DNA from 3 places in the Phytohabitans sp. LJ34 genome. Region 2 is predicted to be linked to each of the others. Evidence: predicted binding sites of a transcription regulator. Region 2 holds the regulator's gene; each other region holds the start of a gene.

Region 1 (5,997 bases), on a different contig from region 2:
CCGGCGCCGCGCGACCAGGCGGCCACGCCGTCGACGAGGTCACGCAGGACGCCGCTGCCGCGGTGGGCGGGCGTGATGTACACGGCGAAGATGATCGTGAGCTTGGGGTCGTCGGGCGAGGCGATCCCGCCGGCGTGCCCGACGAAGCGCCCGTCCACCTCCGCGATGAACTGGGCGCAGAAGTCGCCGAACGCGGCACGGGCGACCCGCTCGGTGAACTCGCGGTGCGGGAGCGCCGCCGCCTCGGCGAGCGTCTCCAGGAAGGCGAGCGGGGTGTCGGCGAGCATCTCCAGGCGGAGTGCGCGCATCCGGCCCGCGTCCTCGATTCGCACCCGCCGCACAGTCACCAGGCCACCCTAAACGGCGGCAACGGCCTGGCGGCCGACCTCCTCGCAAAGCGCGGTGCCGTAGTCGAAGCCGAGCGTGCCCGGGTAGCGGACCAGTACGCCGAGCACCCACTCGCCGGTGATCGCGAGGCAGCTGATGTGCCACAGCTTGTCCTCGTCGCGCAGGAGCCAGCCGTTCTTGATCGCCACGCGGCCGGGGTCGGGGAGGGTGAGCCGCACGCCGAAGTCGCCGGCGCCGCGTACCTGGCGCATCTGGTCCAGCAACCAGTCCGTCCACCGTGGACCCGCCGCCCGCCCGTCCGCGATGCAGGCGCCGAGCCGTACGGTGTCCCGCGCGGAGATCGTGGTCTTGCTCCACCACTCGCCGTACGCGCTGCTCTCGGTGAGCCCGCAACTCGCGATCAGCCGCTCGATCGAGGCCCGGCGCCCGACCGCCTCGAACAGCGCCTCCGCGGCCGCGTTGTCGCTGTCCCGGATCATGATGGTGAGCTGGCGCAGCCGCGCCTCGCTGATCTCCCCGTCCGCTGCCATCCGCAGGTAGTCGGCCGCGATCCAGGCCTTGACCATCGACATCGTGTCGCTGGGTGCGGCGAGGTTGGCCGAGCCGCTGATCCTGCCGGTGCCGCGGTCGAGCAATGCCCAGGAGAGGAAGCCGGCGTGTTCGACGTGGACCCGCGGTGGCGGTGGCGCCGGCGAAGGCACCGCCGCCCGGTCCGCTCCGGAGACCCAGCGGGGCACCGCCGCACCCTCGCTGGTGCTCACCGTCGCGACCAGGGCGACGGTGGTCAGCGCGGCTGCTACGTACGCCGCCGCGAGCCACCCTTGACCGAGCCGTGCGCGGTGCTTTCCCCGCCCGTTTGGCCTGTGTGAAACCACGTGAGTTCAACGAGGCAGGAGTGCTGGTAGGGGCGGCAGGATGCCGGGTGACGACCCGGGTGTCCGTTTTGGGGTAGTGCGCGGGCGGGGGTCCTCGTGTAGCGTGCGATTTCGGCCGCTGTGTTCGACGGACCACCCCGGACCACGGATCGGCGGCCCCGGCCAAGCAGACAGTTCGGCCGGGGGTTGTCGAACCCAGCACCATCGAAGTGAGGGAAGTGCACCGTGGCACAGGGCACCGTCAAGTGGTTCAACAGCGAAAAGGGCTACGGCTTCATCGCGGTAGACGGCGGTCAGGACGTCTTCGTCCACTTCTCGGCGATCGAGATGGACGGATACAAGGCGTTGGACGACGGCCAGCGCGTGGAGTTCGAGATCGCTCAGGGCCAGAAGGGGCCACAGGCCGAGAAGGTTCGGGTCATCGCCTGAGCCGCCCAGTAACGCGTTGAGGCGGGGCACCGGTATCCGGCCCCGCCTCCCAGCTTTTCTAGTGCGGCTTTTCCCAGCCCTCATCGCCCGTTCACCGGACGCGCTTGCACTCCCTAGGGGAGAGTGCTAAACAGGTTGTTGGCACTCGCGGCATGTGAGTGCCAAATGGTCGGGGCGGTGGGGCCGCGGTCGTGCGCACCTCAGATGGTGACGCGGCACGTGGCCGGTCGTCGCGGGCTATCCGGCCCGGCCGACGGAAGGTCGCTGCGCGCTTCGAGCCTGAGGCCCGGAGTGCCGTGGATGTCCAGCTGGAGGACAACGCCGTATGGCCAAGATTATCGCGTTCGACGAGGAGGCGCGCCGCGGCCTTGAGCGGGGCATGAACACCCTCGCCGACGCCGTAAAGGTGACGCTGGGCCCGAAGGGCCGCAACGTCGTGCTCGAGAAGAAGTGGGGCGCGCCCACCATCACCAACGATGGTGTGAGCATCGCCAAGGAGATCGAGCTCGAGGACCCCTACGAGAAGATCGGCGCGGAGCTGGTCAAGGAGGTCGCGAAGAAGACCGACGACGTGGCCGGTGACGGCACGACGACGGCGACCGTCCTGGCCCAGGCGCTGGTCCGCGAGGGCCTGCGCAACGTGGCTGCCGGCGCCAACCCGATGGCCCTCAAGCGGGGCATCGAGGCGGCCGTCGCCAACGTCGCGGAGGAGCTGGCGAAGCTCGCCAAGGACGTCGAGACCAAGGAGCAGATCGCCTCCACCGCGTCGATCTCGGCCGGTGACGCCACCGTTGGCGAGATCATCGCCGAGGCGATGGACAAGGTCGGCAAGGAAGGCGTCATCACCGTCGAGGAGAGCAACACCTTCGGCCTCGAGCTCGAGCTCACCGAGGGCATGCGCTTCGACAAGGGCTACATCTCGCCGTACTTCTGGACCGACGCCGAGCGGATGGAGGCCGTCCTCGACGACCCCTACATCCTGATCGTCAACAGCAAGATCTCGTCGGTGAAGGACCTGCTGCCGATCCTCGAGAAGGTCATGCAGTCGGGCAAGCCGCTCGCGATCATCGCCGAGGACGTCGAGGGCGAGGCGCTGGCCACCCTGGTCGTCAACAAGGTGCGCGGCACGTTCAAGTCCGTCGCCGTGAAGGCGCCCGGCTTCGGCGACCGCCGCAAGGCGATGCTGACCGACATCGGCATCCTCACCGGCGGTCAGGTCATCAGCGAGGAGGTCGGGCTCAAGCTCGACGCCGCCTCGCTCGACCTGCTGGGCCGCGCCCGCAAGGTCGTGGTGACCAAGGACGAGACCACGATCGTCGACGGTGCCGGTGACGCCGACCAGATCCAGGGCCGGGTCAACCAGATCCGCGCCGAGATCGAAAAGAGCGACTCCGACTACGACCGCGAAAAGCTCCAGGAGCGCCTGGCCAAGCTGGCCGGCGGTGTCGCGGTCATCAAGGTCGGCGCGGCCACCGAGGTCGAGCTCAAGGAGCGCAAGCACCGCATCGAAGACGCGGTCCGCAACGCCAAGGCCGCCGTCGAAGAGGGCATCGTCCCGGGTGGCGGCGTCGCGCTGGTGCAGGCCGGCAAGAGCGCCTTCGACAAGCTCGACCTGGTCGGCGACGAGGCCACCGGCGCCACGATCGTGAAGATCGCGCTCGACGCGCCGCTGCGCCAGATCGCCGTCAACGCCGGCCTCGAGGGTGGCGTCGTGGTGGAGAAGGTGCGCAACCTGGACACCAACCACGGCCTCAACGCGGCCACCGGTGAGTACGTCGACCTGCTGGCGGCGGGCATCATCGACCCGGCCAAGGTGACCCGTTCGGCGCTTCAGAACGCGGCGTCGATCGCGGCCCTGTTCCTCACCACCGAGGCTGTGGTGGCGGACAAGCCGGAGAAGGAGAAGGCCCCGGCGGGTGCGCCCGGCGGCGGTGACATGGACTTCTGATCCCTACCTGTGCTCAGGTGAGGGTCAACCTGTCCTAAATGGAGGGGCGAGCCGGTTAACCCGGCTCGCCCCTTCGCTATTTGGTCAGCGCTCGCGTCGCTTGCGCGGCGGCCGTGCGCCGCGGCCGGCTTTACCGGCGTCAGCGACGTGGCTGGTTGCGCTGCTTATCCGCCCGCGACATCGGCTTCGGCGGCATGTCCTCAGTGGACGCCTGAGGCCCGCTCATCTCGCGGGGCTGTCCGGTTCGCGGCTGGTTGTGCTGGTTGGGCTGTGGCGAATTCGCGTCCCGCCTGGTCGCCATGTCCGGCCGCTCCGGGCGGTCCGACCGGTCTGGTCGGGCCGCGCCCGGTGGGAGGCTCTGGTCGAGCCTGCCCCCAGCCGTCTCGGCCGGCGTCTGGGCCATACGGGACTTCGCCACGGTTTGGAGATCGTCCTTCGGTCGCTTTTCCTTGGCCATGATCTCCTCCTTCCACGGGCAACGTTATGGGCCGGTAGGGAGGCTCGCGGAGAAACGAGACTATCGATCCGGATGCGCCCGATGCCCGTTTTCGACGGCCGGTCCGGGCCGTAAGGCGGATCCAACCCAAGACACAGACCTGAGCTACCGCGATGTCCGCCGTGGTCCAGACCGCTGCTCCCGATGGCCGCGCGGGCATCAGGGGGTAACCGCGACCAACGGCGGACGGGTGAGGCCGCGGGAGCAACGGCGTGGACCACGACGGACATCGCGGTAGCTCAACTCGGCGGCGTGGTTGCGATAAACCGCAACCATTACGCGTGATTGGCCCGCCAAGATCGCTTGACGGCTCGGCTCGTGGATAGGGTGGCCGGACCGATGAGTTCGAGTGGCTATCACGTGGGGAGATGCGTCATGAGGAAGATCAGCGCTGGGCTTTTCATCTCGCTCGACGGTGTCGTCGAGGCGCCGGACCAGTGGCACTTCCCGTACTTCAACGACGAGATGGGCGTGGCGGTCGACGGGCAGCTGGGTGCGGCCGACACGCTGCTGATCGGCCGGGTGACGTACGACAGCTTCGCCGGTGCGTGGCCGGAGCGGGAGACCGCGGGTGACGAGGACGCGCTGTTCGCCAAGAAGCTCGGCGACATGCGCAAGATCGTGGTGTCGCGGCAGCCGCTGGAGTTCACCTGGCGCAACTCGGAGCTGCTCCAGGGCGACCTTGTCGAGGCGGTGACCGCGCTGAAGAACGAGCCGGGCGACGGCGCGATCGGCATGAGCGGGTCGGTCTCGGTCGTGCGCCAGCTGCTCGCGGCGGGCCTGATCGACGAGCTGCACCTGCTGGTGCACCCGATCGCCGTGCGCAAGGGCATGCGGCTCTTCGACGAGGGCGACGCTCCCATCCCGCTCGACCTCTTGTCGTCCGCGACGTTCACGACCGGCGTGCTCTACCTCGTCTACGGGCCGGGCCAGGCGCGCGAAGGTGGCTACGAGGAGGCTCGGGCGCAGCTCCCCGCGGAGTCATAGCTGCTTGCGGTAGAGGAAGAACACGCGCTCGATCCGGGCGCCCACGGCTGACGCGTAGAAGGGCACCGGGCCCACCCATCCGATCTGGGCCTGCTCGTAGCCGGCGTCGCGCAGGTCGCGGAGGCATCGGCGGAGCAGCACGCCGCCGATGCCGAGGCCCTGCGCGGCCGGCGCGGTGCCCATCGGGCCAAACCAGCTCGGCCGCGACGAGCCGTAGGCGGCGAACCCGAGCACTTCCGCCTCGCGGAGCGCGATGTGGCAGCCGGCGCCCGGCCGCCCGACCGAGTCGGAGACCTCGCCGGCCCAGCTGTCGCTGAAGTTGGCTTCGGCGAAGTCGACGAGCGCGGGTACGTCGCCCGGCTCCGCGCGCCGGATCGTGACGCCGCTCGCGGCCAGGCGCTCCTCGGCGGCCTCGGTGGGGCGGAGGCCGGTGAGGTCGGCCGTCATGTTCCAGGCGGTGCGGTCCTGCTCGTACCCGAGGGCGGTGGCGGCGCACACCGCCGGCGTGTAGCGGACGTCGATGCCCGGCCAGGCGTAGTACGGCGGGTTGCCGGCCAGCAGCACCTCGACCGCGCCCCGGCCGGCCAGCGCGCCCTCGGCGCGGACCAGCAGCGCCCGCCCGATGCCCTGCCGCCGGGCGGCCGGCCGCACCGCGATCAGGTCGACATGGCCGATCGAGTCGTCACGCTGCGAGCTCGACCCGAGCACCACGCCGGCGAGCTCGCCGTCCGCGGTGGCGACGAAGCCGATCCCCGGCTGCTCGCGTATCCGGGCCACGATCCGGTCCGCCTCCGCGGCGTCTTCCGGCAGGTCCAGCGCCTCGCGGCAAAGGTCGACCACGGCGGGTACGTCGGCGTCGGTCAGGGCGGCGATCGAAAACTCCACGATCGCCGACACTAACCGGCGGTCAGGAC
Region 2 (5,997 bases):
TCACGCGCCGCTCACACCCTCACGGCCGTTACTCCTGGCGGCGAAAGCCCGCAGTTCGCCCTCACCACCGATCCAGCAACAGACAATGTGGACAAACCGTCTCCCCCAGAAGGAGTAACCACAACCAACCGCGAAGGGTGAGGCCGTGGGAGCAAGGGTGCGGAGCCGGCTACCAGCGGCCGAGGCGGGCGGAGAGCACGGCGAGGGCGGCCACGCCGGCGGTGGACGTGCGGAGCACCGCGTCGCCCAGGCGGACCGGCCTTGCGTCCGCTGCCTCGAAGGTCGCCAGCTCCTCCGGCGCTATGCCGCCCTCCGGGCCCACCACCAGCGCGATCTCGCCGGTGGGTGGGAGGTCGACCGTGGTCAGGCGGTCCTTGGCCTCCTCGTGGAGCACCAGCGTGGCGCGGGCCGCCGCCTCGCGGGTGGTGGACGCCGGCGCGACGAGTGGAAGCCAGGGGCGGCGGGCCTGCTTGGCGGCCTCGCGGGCCGTGGTCACCCAGCGGTCGCGGGCGCGGTCGCCGCGGTCGCCGCGCCACTGGACCACCGAGCGGGAGGCCGCCCAGGGCACGATCTCGTCTACGCCGGCCTCGGTCATCGCTTGCACGGCCAGCTCGCCGCGCTCGCCCTTGGCGATGCCCTGGATCACCACGAGCCGGGGGTCGGGTGCTTTCACGTACCCGGTGCTGACGATCCGCAGATCGAGGGTGCCGCGGCCGGCGGCGGTGACCACCGCGGTGGCCGTGCCGCCCCGCCCGTCGGCCAGCAGCAGCTCCTCACCGACCCGCAGCCGCTGGACGGTGGCCGCGTGGTGTCCCTCCGGACCGTCGAGGACGTGGGTCGACCCGGTGGGCAGCGCATCGACCAGAAAGAGCGGGAGGCTCACGCCGCCCCCTTCGACCGCTCGCTCACCGCCGCGGGCGAGCTCCGCTCACTCACGCGTGGCCGTTGAAGGCGTCCCGCATCCGGGAGAAGAAGCCGCCCTGCTTGGTGAGCTCGGCGACCTCCTCGCCGCGGGTCTTGGCGAACTCGCGCAGGATGCGCTCCTGCTCCGGGTCGAGCTTGGTGGGCGTGCGTACGTCGAGGTGGACGAAGAGGTCACCCCGGCCGGTGCCGCGCAGGTGGGGCACGCCGCGGGCGCGCAGCCGCAACGTCGCGCCGGGCTGGGTGCCGGCCTTGACATCGAGCTGCTCCTCGCTGTCGAGCGTCTTGATGGTCAGGCGGGTGCCGAGCGCCGCCGCGGTCATCGGGACGGTGACGCGGCAGTGCAGGTCGTCGCCCTTGCGGGAGTACACGTCGTGCGGGCGCTCGTGGATCTCGACGTAGAGGTCGCCGGCCGTGCCGCCGCCGGGGCCGACCTCGCCCTGCTGGGCCAGGCGAATGCGCATGCCGTCTTCGACGCCGGCCGGGATCTTCACGGTCAGCGAGCGGCGGGTGCGGACCCGGCCGTCACCGCCGCAGGTGGCGCAGGGGTGCGGGATCACGGTGCCGTAGCCCTGGCAGACGGTGCACGGCCGGGACGAGACGACCTGGCCGAGGAACGTGCGCTGCACCGACTGCACCTCGCCGCGCCCGCCGCAGGCCTCGCACGTGGCCAGGTGGGTGCCGGCGGCGGTGCCGGCGCCGGAGCACGTGGTGCAGAGCACGGCGGTGTCCACCGTGATCGGCGCCTCCACCCCGAACGCGGTCTCGGTCAGCTCGAGCTCCAGCCGCAGGATCGCGTCGGCACCCGGCCGGGTGCGCGAACGCGGACCGCGCGCCCCGGCAGCCGTGCCGAAGAACGCGTCCATGATGTCCTGGAATCCGACGAATGGCCCCGCGCCGGGACCACCACCCGGCCCACCGCCACCAGGGGCGAGAGGGTCGCCGCCGAGGTCGACGATCTGCCGCTTTTGGTCGTCTGAAAGCACCTCGTACGCGGCGTTGATGTCCTTGAACTTCTCGTGCGCATCCGGATCCGGGTTGACGTCCGGATGGTACTGGCGGGCCAGCTTCCGGTAGGCGCGCTTGATCTCGTCGTCGGATGCGTCTCGGCTCACGCCGAGAATCCCGTAGTAGTCCTTGGCCACTGCGTTCCGTGTCCTCATGCTCTCGCGCTGTCCCGGGCTAGTTGTTTCCCAACAGGTCGCCTACGTAGCGTGCCACGGCGCGCACGGTGGCGATGGTGCCGGGGTAGTCCATCCTCGTCGGCCCGAGGACGCCGAGACCACCCACGATTGTCGCGCCTGGACCGTAGCCCGTGCTGACAACCGAGGTGGACCGGAGATTGTCGATCTCGTTTTCGTCGCCGATGCGGATCAGGAGGGTGTCCGCGTCGACCTCGCCGAGGAGCTTGAGCAGGATGACCTCCTCCTCGAGCGCCTCGAGGATCGGGCGCAGGGAGCCCTGGAAGTCGAGCAGGCCGCCGCGGGTCAGATTGGCCCGGCCGGCCAGCGCGATCCGCTCGTCGTGCCGCTCGACGAGCGTCTCCAGCAAGACCGTGGCGAGGGTGGCCATGGTGTTTCGGGCATCCGGCGCGACCTCCTCGACCAGCGCCTGGACCAGCGGCGGCGCGTCCGACAGCCGCTTGCCCACGAGCTTTTCGTTTAACAGGCGGCGGAGGTCGGTGACGGCGTCGACGGGCACGGGCGCAGGCAGCTCGACGAGCCGCTGCTCCACCCGACCGGTGTCGGCGATCATCACGAGCATGACCCTCGTCGTGGAGATCGGCACCAGCTCCAGGTGGCGCACCGAGGAGCGGGACAGGCTTGGGTACTGCACCACGGCGACCTGGCGGGTGAGCTGGGCGAGCAGGCGCACCGTGCGGTGCACCACGTCGTCGAGGTCGAGCGCCCCGGCCAGAAACCGCTCGATCGCCCGCCGCTCGGCGGGGCTCAGCGGCTTGACCCGGGAGAGCCGGTCGACGAAGAGCCGGTAGCCACGGTCGGTCGGCACGCGGCCGGCGCTGGTGTGCGGCTGCCGGATGTAGCCCTCCTCTTCGAGAACGGCCATGTCGTTTCGCACTGTCGCGGGCGAGACGCCCAACTGGTGTCGCTCCACAAGAGCCTTGCTGCCGACCGGCTCCTGGGTGGCGACGTAATCCTCGACGATCGCTCGGAGCACGTCGAGCTTGCGGTCATCGAGACTCACTGTCACCCCCTGCCGCACCAGATGAAGAGACTGGCACTCGACTGTAGCGAGTGCCAGTCTACGTCGCACCCCCACACGACCGCGATGATCTCTTTGGGCACAATGTCCGCAACTGGTAAGTGTGTTGTGTGGCGTCGGTTGATCCGTGCCCCTACCGTGACCTTCATGACAGAACCACCTCGCCCTCCCGGAGGGGACGAGCCTGGCGCCACGCCGCCGGAGCCGACCTCTCCGCCGACACCCCCAGCGTCCTACTCGATGCCGGGCGAGGCACCCTCTCCCGGTTACTCACCCCCACCGAGTGACGCTCCACCGCCACCCCCGCCGCCCACGAGCGGGGCCGGCTACCCACCGCCCGGAGCGGGTTACCAGCCACCGCCCGGCTACCCGCCGCAGGGTCCGCCCGGCGGCTACTACGCGGCCGGCCCGGCGCCGGCGGGATACGCCAACAACGACGAGAAGACGTGGGCACTCGTCGCCCACTTCGGCGGCGCGGCCGGCGCGTTCATCGGCGGCGGCACGCTGGGCTGGGTTGGCCCGCTGGTGTCACTGCTGGCCAAGGGCAGCCAGTCGCCGACCGTGCGCGCGCACGCGGTCGCGGCGCTCAACTTCCAGCTGCTGTGGTCGATCATCACGGTGATCTGCTGGATCCTGGTCTGCGCGCTGATCGGCTTCATCCTCGCGCCGGTCGCGATGATCATCGCGATCGTCTTCGGCATCATCGGCGGCGTGAAGGCCAACGACGGCCAGCTGTACAACTACCCGATGAGCATCTCGATCATCAAGTGACAGCGCGAGACCCCGGTGATCCACTCGGTCACCGGGGTCTCGCAGCATCAAAGATCCAACCCAATACTCGATATCTGAGCTACCGCGATGTCCGTCGTGGTCCAGACCGTCGCTCCCGCGGCCTCACCCGTCCGCTGTTGGTTGAAGCGTCGCTTTCGCGACGCCCGAAAGGGCTTGAACCGCGGACCTGGCAGCGGGGGTTGGGGATTTCGGCTCGCCCCGCGAGCCGCCGACCTCCGCGGTCTCCGGCGGGAGCGGCGGTCCGCAGGTGGCGCGGATCCGGGCAAGTCTGCTTCTGGGTCTCGGGTCCTAGGGCAGGAGGTCGCGGACGACGGCGTCGGCGAGTAGGCGGCCACGCAGGGTCAGCACCGCCCGCCCGTCGCGTGTCTCCAGCAGGCCATCCGCCGCCGCCCTCGCGGCCGCCTCGCGGCCCGGACCGTCGAGCACGGAAAGCGGCAGGCCGGACGCGAGCCGCAGGCGCAGCATCACGTCTTCCACGTGCCGGTCGCCGGCCGACAGCACCTCCCGCGCGTAACCCGGTGACTCGCCCGCGGCCAGGCGCGACGCGTACGCGGACGGGTGCTTGACGTTCCACCAACGCACGCCGCCCACGTGGCTGTGCGCGCCCGGCCCGAGGCCCCACCAGTCGCCACCGGTCCAATACAGCAGGTTGTGCCGGCAGCGCGCCGCCGGGCCGGCCGCCCAGTTGGAGACCTCGTACCAGGAGAGGCCGGCCGCGCCCAGGGCGGCGTCCGCGGCCAGGTAGCGGTCGGCGGCCACGTCGTCGTCCGGGTACGGCAGGTCGCCGCGGCGTATCCGGGTGGCCAGCCGGGTGCCGTCTTCCACGATCAGCGAGTACGCGCTGACGTGGTCGACGCCCGCGCGCACGGCCGCCGCCAGCGAGGCGGCGAAGTCGTCCGCGGTCTCGCCCGGCGTGCCGTAGATCAGGTCGAGGTTGACGTGGTCGAAGCCGGCTTCGCGGGCCTCGGCCGCCGCGGCCGGCGCCCGGCCCGCGGTGTGCCGGCGCTCCAGCACCTGGAGCACACCCGGGGAGATCGACTGCATGCCCAGCGACACCCGCGTGAAGCCGGCCTTGCGCAGGCGCTGGAGCGACGCCGGCGTGACCGACTCCGGGTTGGCCTCGGTGGTGACCTCGGCGTCGGCGGCGAGGCCCCAGGTGCGGTCGATCGCCTCCAGGATGCGGGCGAGGTCGTCCGGGTCGAGCAGCGTGGGCGTCCCGCCGCCGACGAACACCGTGTCGACCCGCGCGGGTGACACCACCCGACGCGCGAGGTCGAGCTCGGCGAGCACGGTGTCCGGATACTCGTCGCGGCTCGCCCCGCCGCCCAGCTCGGCCGCGGTGTAGGTGTTGAAGTCGCAGTAGCCGCACCGGCTCGCGCAGAAGGGCACGTGCACGTACACGCCGAAGCCGCGCCCGCCCAGGCTCGTGCCCGGCGGCAGGGCGCCGTCGCGGGGGACGGCCTCGCCTTCTGGGAGTGCTCCGGGCATGGGTTCTAGTCTGCCCGCATGACTTCTGACGGTGAGTCGCTGGTCCGGGTCGAGACCGGGCAGGGCGTGGCGACGCTCACACTCGACAGCCCGCACAACCGCAACGCGCTCTCCACCCCGCTGATGACCCAGCTGATGGCGGCGCTGGAGGCGGCGGAGGGCGACGAAGCGGTGCGGGTGGTGGTGCTCTCCCACACCGGCCCGGTCTTCTGCTCCGGCGCCGATCTCAAGGAGACCGCCGAGGCAGTCACAAGCGGGCGGATCCCGGTGGGGATGCTCGGCGACGTGCTCGCGGCCATCTGGGAGTGCCCCAAGCCGGTGGTGGCCCGGGTGGGTGGGCCGGCGCGGGCCGGCGGCCTCGGCCTCGTGGCGGCGGCCGACATCGCGATCTGCGCCGAGGAGGCCACGTTCGCCTTCTCCGAGGTACGGCTGGGCGTGGTGCCCGCGGTCATCTCCGCCACCGTGCTCCCCCGCCTCACCCCGCGGGCGGCGGCCGAGCTCTTCCTGACCGGAGACACCTTCGACGGGCGGAGGGCGGCGCAGATCGGGCTCGTCACGGCCGCCGCGCCGGCG
Region 3 (5,997 bases), on a different contig from region 2:
CGGCATCGCCGTCACCGAGCAGGTGCCGACCGGGGTTCACGTATCCGTCGCCAACGCCGGATATCTGGCCGCCAAGGCCAAGCTCGGCGGCCACATGATCCCGACGACCATCTGCGACCGCGGGTAGGTCTCCTGATGGAAATAAGCGTGCGGTCCGGCTGCCCGTGGCCATCGCCACCCGCCCATGCGAAGGGATTTGCCAAGTGTTGTGGACCGGCCCGGTCAGTGGGCTCGCTGTACAGACCGGTGTGCTCCTCGCTCTGGCCGGGTTGGTCGGCCTGACACGGGCGGGCTGGGTGCTCGGCCTCGGGTACGCGATGGCGCTGACCGGCCTGCTGACCCATGGCCTGCGCCGGTCCGAGCAGGGCCGGCTAAGCCCGGCCGACTGGATCACCCTGACCCGCGCGATCCTCGTCGGCGCGGTTCTGGCACTGTCGGCATCCGTCCCCGGATCGGTCCGGATGATCGTCGCGATCGCGGCGCTCGCGCTACTTCTCGACGCGGTCGACGGTTGGATCGCCCGGCGCACCGGCACCGCGTCGCCACTCGGCGCTCGGTTCGACATGGAGGTCGATTCCTTCCTCCTGCTGGTACTCGCCATCTACGTCGCCCGGTCGGCCGGCGCGTGGATCGCCACAATCGGCCTGATGCGCTACCTGTATGCCGCCGCCGGCTGGGCACTGCCCTGGCTGCACGGCCGAGTTCCGTACCGGTACTGGCGCAAGGTCGTCGCCGTGGTCCAAGGCATCGTTCTCACATGCGCCGCGACCGGGATCTTCCCCACCTCGCTCATGCACATCGCTCTCGGCGCGGCGCTGGCCCTGCTTGTCGAATCCTTCGGGCGGGACGTCGTCTGGCTCGCCGCCCAACGTGGCACCCACCTCACCACACTGGGCCGCCTCGCGTTCCCAGTCTCGGCCGGCTCCCTCGCCTGGGACGGGCAACCCCTGCTCTCGGCCGGCATGGTCGCCGGCCGAGACGACTCGCCCTCCTAGCCACAGACGTGACCGGCTGGACAAGCCGGCAGCGGCTGACCCACACGCGCGCCGCGCCGACGCGTCGTGGACCCTCCCGCGCCGACGACAAGACCGCACGTGTGGAATCGCTCAGATCGTAACGGCGAGCCCAAGGCAGATCGCCACGTCGAACGACCGGGAGATCCGGCGTCGGCGGTGACCGGCGTCACCACGGGAGCCCGCGGGAATGCGCGGTCGGGCGAGCCGGTTGTACCGGGTGGTCGAACGTTTCTGTGTTCGTGGTTTACCTGTCCACGCCTGCGGATTCCGCGGGCGTGCCGCTGTTTCTTGGTTGAGATGGTGCGGTACCGCCGCTGCGACAACCGGCCGGCGGACCGCGACGCGGTTCGCGTCCCATCTCCTCCAGGAAGGCACTACATGGCACAGGGCACTGTGAAATGGTTCAACGACGACAAGGGCTTCGGCTTCATCATGGTCGACGGCGGAGGCACTGACGTCTTCGTCCACTTCTCCGCCATCCAAACGGCGGGCTTCCGCAGCCTGGCCGAGGACCAGCGGGTCGAGTTCGACATCGCCCAGGGCCCCAAGGGCCCGCAGGCCGAGTACGTCAAGGCCCTGTAAAGCTCCGAGGACCCGGGTACGGCCCCGTAACGACGCGAGGTCGCACCCGTCAAGCCTGCAGCCCCTCATCCGGCAACCCGGTCGGGGGGCTGTAGCTGTGTTCAACGGCCGATTACAGGATCGCTCCGCGCGAAGCCACCTCGATGGCGGCGACGCCCCTGCCGTAGAGCACCATGAGCCACGCTACCCAGGTCAGCCCCGTCACTTGCGTTCCAAGGGGAACGGTGGTGGACTGTGATTAGCACTCGCATTATCTGAGTGCTAACCGAATGGGATGAGACCCCGATCCGGGGCACCGTGCGGCGGTCATCGCAGGTCGGTCCGACCAGTGCCACTCGGCACGAGGAGCAGAGGACGACGCAGATGACCAAGTTGATCGTTTTCGGTGACGAGGCCCGTCGCGGCCTGGAACGCGGCATGAGCATCCTGGCGGACACGGTGAAGGTGACCCTGGGCCCGAAGGGTCGCAACGTCGTGCTCGACGCCGGGTGGGGGGTGCCCACGATCACCAACGACGGGGTCAGCATCGCCAAGGAGATCACGCTCGACGACCCGTACGAGAAGCTGGGCGCCGAGTTGGTCAAGGAAGTCGCCAAGAAGACCGATGACGTTGCCGGCGACGGCACCACGACCGCCACTGTCCTGGCCCAGGCACTCGTACGGCAGGGACTGCGCAACGTCGGCGCCGGTGCCAACCCGATCGCGCTCAAACGTGGCATCGAGGCCGCCGTCGCAGCGGTGGTGGAGGCGCTGAGGAACCAGGCCCATGAGGTGGAGACCAGGCAGCAGATCGCCGCGACCGCCTCGATCTCCGCCGCCGACCCGGCTATCGGGGAGATCGTCGCGGAGGCGATGGACAAGGTCGGCAAGGAAGGCGTCATCACCGTCGAGGAGAGCAACACCTTCGGCCTGGAGCTTGAGCTCACCGAGGGCATGCGCTTGGACAAGGGCTACATCTCGCCGTACTTCGCCACCGACACCGAACGGATGGAAGCCGTCCTCGACGATCCGTACCTGCTCATCGTCGACCACCGCGTCTCGCGTCTGAGCGACCTGCTCCCGGTCCTGGAAGAGGTCACACGCACTGGCAAGCCGCTGGTGGTCATCGCCGAGGATGTCGAAGGCGAGGCCCTCGCCACCCTGGTCGTAAACAAGGTCCGCGGCACCTTCGCGTCACTCGCCGTCAAGGCACCCGGCTTCGGTGACCGCCGCAAGGCGACCCTCGCCGACCTCGCCATCCTCACCGGTGGCCGGGTCATCAGCGACGAGGCCGGCATCGCACTCGACCAGGCCGGCCTGGACATGCTGGGCCGGGCCCGAAAGGTCGTCGTCACCGCGGACGAGACGACGATCGTCGACGGCGCCGGTGACGCCGAGTCGATCGCCGGCCGGGTCGCCCAGCTCCGCTTCGAGATCGACAACACCGACTCCGACTACGACCGGGAAAAGCTGCACGAGCGCCTAGCGAAGCTCGCCGGCGGCGTCGCGGTCATCAAGGTCGGCGCGGCCACCGAGGTCGAGCTCAACGAGCGCAAGCACCGCATCGAGGACGCCGTCCGCAACGCCAAGGCCGCCATCGAAGAGGGCCTGCTCCCCGGAGGCGGGGTGGCGTTGGCCAACGCGGCGGCCCACGCCCTGGACAAACTCGACCTGACCGGTGACGACGCCACCGGCGCGAACATCGTGCGTCTCGCCCTCACGGCGCCGCTCAAGCAGATCGCCAGCAACGCCGGCCTCGACGGCGCCGTCGTGGCCGAGAAAGTCACCACCCTGCCACCGGGCCACGGCCTCAACGCCGCGACCGGCGAGTACGTCGACATGGTCAAGGCAGGCATCGTCGAGCCCACCAAGGTCACCCGCTGCGCCCTCCAGAACGCCGCGTCAATCGCCGCGCTGTTCCTCACCACCGAGGTGCTCATCGCGGAAAAGCCCTGACACTGCCCGCACGCGCGTACTGTCATTGTCTACCGGTTCGTTGCCGCTCCAGTCCCCGGCGGCGCGTCCACCGCCATCCAGACGCACCGGGAGCCGGACATGTTCGAGCCGGTAACGCCGACACACGCCATCACCACAATGAGCGCCAGCGACCGCCTGCACGGGCTGGTCGATCGGGTCGCGGCCGGCGACCGGGTGGCGTTTCGACGTCTGTACACCCTTCTCGCCCTGCGGGTCTGGCGCGACGCCGTCCGGGCGCTGCCGCGTCCGCTCGACGCCCGAGCCGTGACGCGGTCGACGTTCGTGGAGGTGTGGCACATGGCCAGACACCACGTCGGCGCGGCCAGCATCGACAACCGCGCCTGGATCGCGGCGATCACCGCCCGCCGCGCCGACGACCGGCTCCGCGTCACCGGCATTACCAGCTCCCTACGCGACGACCATGACAGCCATACCCTTCGGGAACTCTCCGCACTGCTGGGGCGCCGGCCACGCAACGACCCGGATCGGTCTGGCATCCCATACCAGCGTCGACGCCCCTGACCCCGGTGGTGCGGGACGTTGGTTGCGGTCATCGTGCCGTCCACTGTGTCTGTCGGGTATGGACAGAGCGGTCACCGCCGAGCACCCGGCGGCCGGGCGTCGCCGATCGGGCCACGACCGTGGCCCGGCACGTCCAGGAAGGAATGCCCTATGGCCACCAACGCCTCTGCCTACCCGACCGACGTGGGAGCCGACACCCCTACAGTGACCGAGGCGCTCGCCGTGGCAGTGGCCGCGGCCGGCCTCGCCCCGTCGTTCCACCACGTCCCGCCGTGGCGGTGGCACATGACCGGCGACGGGCTGGACCTCCACGTCGAACCCAGCCGCCTTTCCGACCTCACCGACCCGGACGCCCGCCTGGCGATTTTGAGCTGCGGAGCCGCGTTGCACCACGCCCGGGTCAGCCTGGCCGCGCAGGGCTGGCGCGCCACCGTGACCCGGATACCCGACTCCGCCCGGCCCGAGCACCTCGCGCGGCTCCAGGCGGACGGCCCGGCGCCGACACCGATCGAGGCGCTGACGGTACGCCGCGGACAGACCATCGGGGTACGCCACACCGACCAGCGCCCGCTGTCCGGCCGGCGGATCGGCCCCGACGAGTTGACCGCGATCATCACAGCCGTCCACGCCGAAGGCTCACTGCTCCACGTCCTGTACCCAGACCAGGTGCGCCACCTCGCCGCCGTTCCTTCGCAGCCAGCCTGGGCCACAGTCCGCGACCGCGACTTCGGCCACGACGGTGAACAGCACCTCAGCGCCGGATACGACCGGTCAGCGCTGTTCGCGATTCTCTACGACCGCGGGGACCAACCACTGAACTGGCTACGCGCCGGAGAAGCGCTGTCCGCGGCCTGGCTCACAGCCACCGAGGTCGGCGTTTCCCTCCTCCCCCTCAGCGCCACCGCCGAGATGGTCGGCACCCGCCAGGCGATCCGGACCCTCCTCACCAGGGTCGGCCACCCGTACCTGGTCCTACGCCTGGGCACCATCGACCAGGACGACGCCGGTCAGGCCCACGCTCCGCAGCAGCCGATCGACCGGATTTTCGAAGTGTCGTAACCGGTGGCCAGCCTGAACGGCGTCGTTCGGGGTCAAACCGGAGAACACCTCGCGCGGATACCGCTGCTCAAGCGCTGGCGGGTTGACTAGCTTTCGGGCCGTCCGATCGCGGTTAGGTCGATCTGTAGCATCCGCAGCAGGGAACCGTTCTCGTGCGTATCGACGACAATGGGCAGTTGCCGGTCGACCCAGTCGGCCCTTTCGTGCAGTCCTCTGGACCGCAGCGCCTCGATGATCCGAGTCTTTTCGACGTGCATCACTGCCACCTTCGAGGGATGCCGGCATGCACGCCGGGTCGGGCTGACTGACGCACGCCTCCTACTGTGCCGGGCTCGGAACGGGACGGCCGTGACCGCCTTCGGCCTCCCACGCGTCCTCAGCCGTGCCGTCGATCGGACGTGTGGTGGGGATGCTGACGGCCAACATGATGTGTTGGGCGTGGACGAGATTGGTGGTCGTGGCGGCCAGCACCATGGCCGCGTCGGCCATGCCGTCGGCGGTGTTGGGTGGGACGACGAGCAGGTCGATCCGATCGTTGTCGCCGATCGCGGTCAGCAGACTGACCGGTTGGCTGGTGAAGTAGCCCAGCCGCAGGACCCGGCCGGCCACGCCGAGGCGACGAGGGTGGCTGTCCCAGCCGGCGGCCGCCAGAACCAGCCGGTTGACCGGTCCGCGGACCTTGTCGAGGGCCAGAACCAGGCCCGGTAGCTCGGCGACGGGGTCGGTGGAGCGCGGCCACCAGGCACCGTCCAGCAGGGTACGGCGCGAGCCGGTGGACTCCAGCCGCAGCCGTGGGGTCGATGGCGGCGCCAACGAGGTGATGATCATGCGTTCGGCGGCAGTCGTGGCGCTCATGGTCGGC

What was found. The regulator HrcA, encoded in region 2, represses chaperone genes, less so after heat shock. The targets are predictions, from matches to a motif close to GGTTNGCACNCTCNNNNNGAGNGTGCNAACC.
Region 1: groL (chaperonin GroEL) is a predicted target of HrcA. The motif match lies at 1,754-1,784, and genes of this name have one in related genera.
Region 3: groL (chaperonin GroEL) is a predicted target of HrcA. The motif match lies at 1,835-1,865, and genes of this name have one in related genera.

Annotation. Positions count from the first base shown of each region.
Region 1 is NZ_JBQHDG010000014.1:200,644-206,640, forward strand. Features, by position in the region: gene ACTMTJ_RS24995 (N-acetyltransferase family protein) at 1-347, opposite strand, end outside; gene ACTMTJ_RS25000 (serine hydrolase) at 357-1,109, opposite strand; gene ACTMTJ_RS25005 (cold-shock protein) at 1,449-1,652, shown strand; gene groL (chaperonin GroEL) at 1,978-3,600, shown strand; gene ACTMTJ_RS25015 (hypothetical protein) at 3,740-4,057, opposite strand; gene ACTMTJ_RS25020 (dihydrofolate reductase family protein) at 4,472-5,083, shown strand; gene ACTMTJ_RS25025 (GNAT family N-acetyltransferase) at 5,078-5,968, opposite strand; gene ACTMTJ_RS25030 (S8 family serine peptidase) at 5,991-5,997, opposite strand, start outside.
Region 2 is NZ_JBQHDG010000015.1:47,364-53,360, reverse strand. Features, by position in the region: gene ACTMTJ_RS25675 (16S rRNA (uracil(1498)-N(3))-methyltransferase) at 170-883, opposite strand; gene dnaJ (molecular chaperone DnaJ) at 933-2,066, opposite strand; gene hrcA (heat-inducible transcriptional repressor HrcA) at 2,104-3,126, opposite strand; gene ACTMTJ_RS25660 (DUF4870 domain-containing protein) at 3,292-3,915, shown strand; gene hemW (radical SAM family heme chaperone HemW) at 4,225-5,424, opposite strand; gene ACTMTJ_RS25650 (enoyl-CoA hydratase-related protein) at 5,443-5,997, shown strand, end outside.
Region 3 is NZ_JBQHDG010000008.1:336,005-342,001, forward strand. Features, by position in the region: gene ACTMTJ_RS17290 (GTP cyclohydrolase II) at 1-127, shown strand, start outside; gene ACTMTJ_RS17295 (CDP-alcohol phosphatidyltransferase family protein) at 204-995, shown strand; gene ACTMTJ_RS17300 (cold-shock protein) at 1,395-1,598, shown strand; gene groL (chaperonin GroEL) at 1,962-3,533, shown strand; gene ACTMTJ_RS17310 (RNA polymerase sigma factor) at 3,633-4,076, shown strand; gene ACTMTJ_RS17315 (nitroreductase) at 4,227-5,135, shown strand; gene ACTMTJ_RS17320 (hypothetical protein) at 5,222-5,392, opposite strand; gene ACTMTJ_RS17325 (DUF5994 family protein) at 5,454-5,990, opposite strand.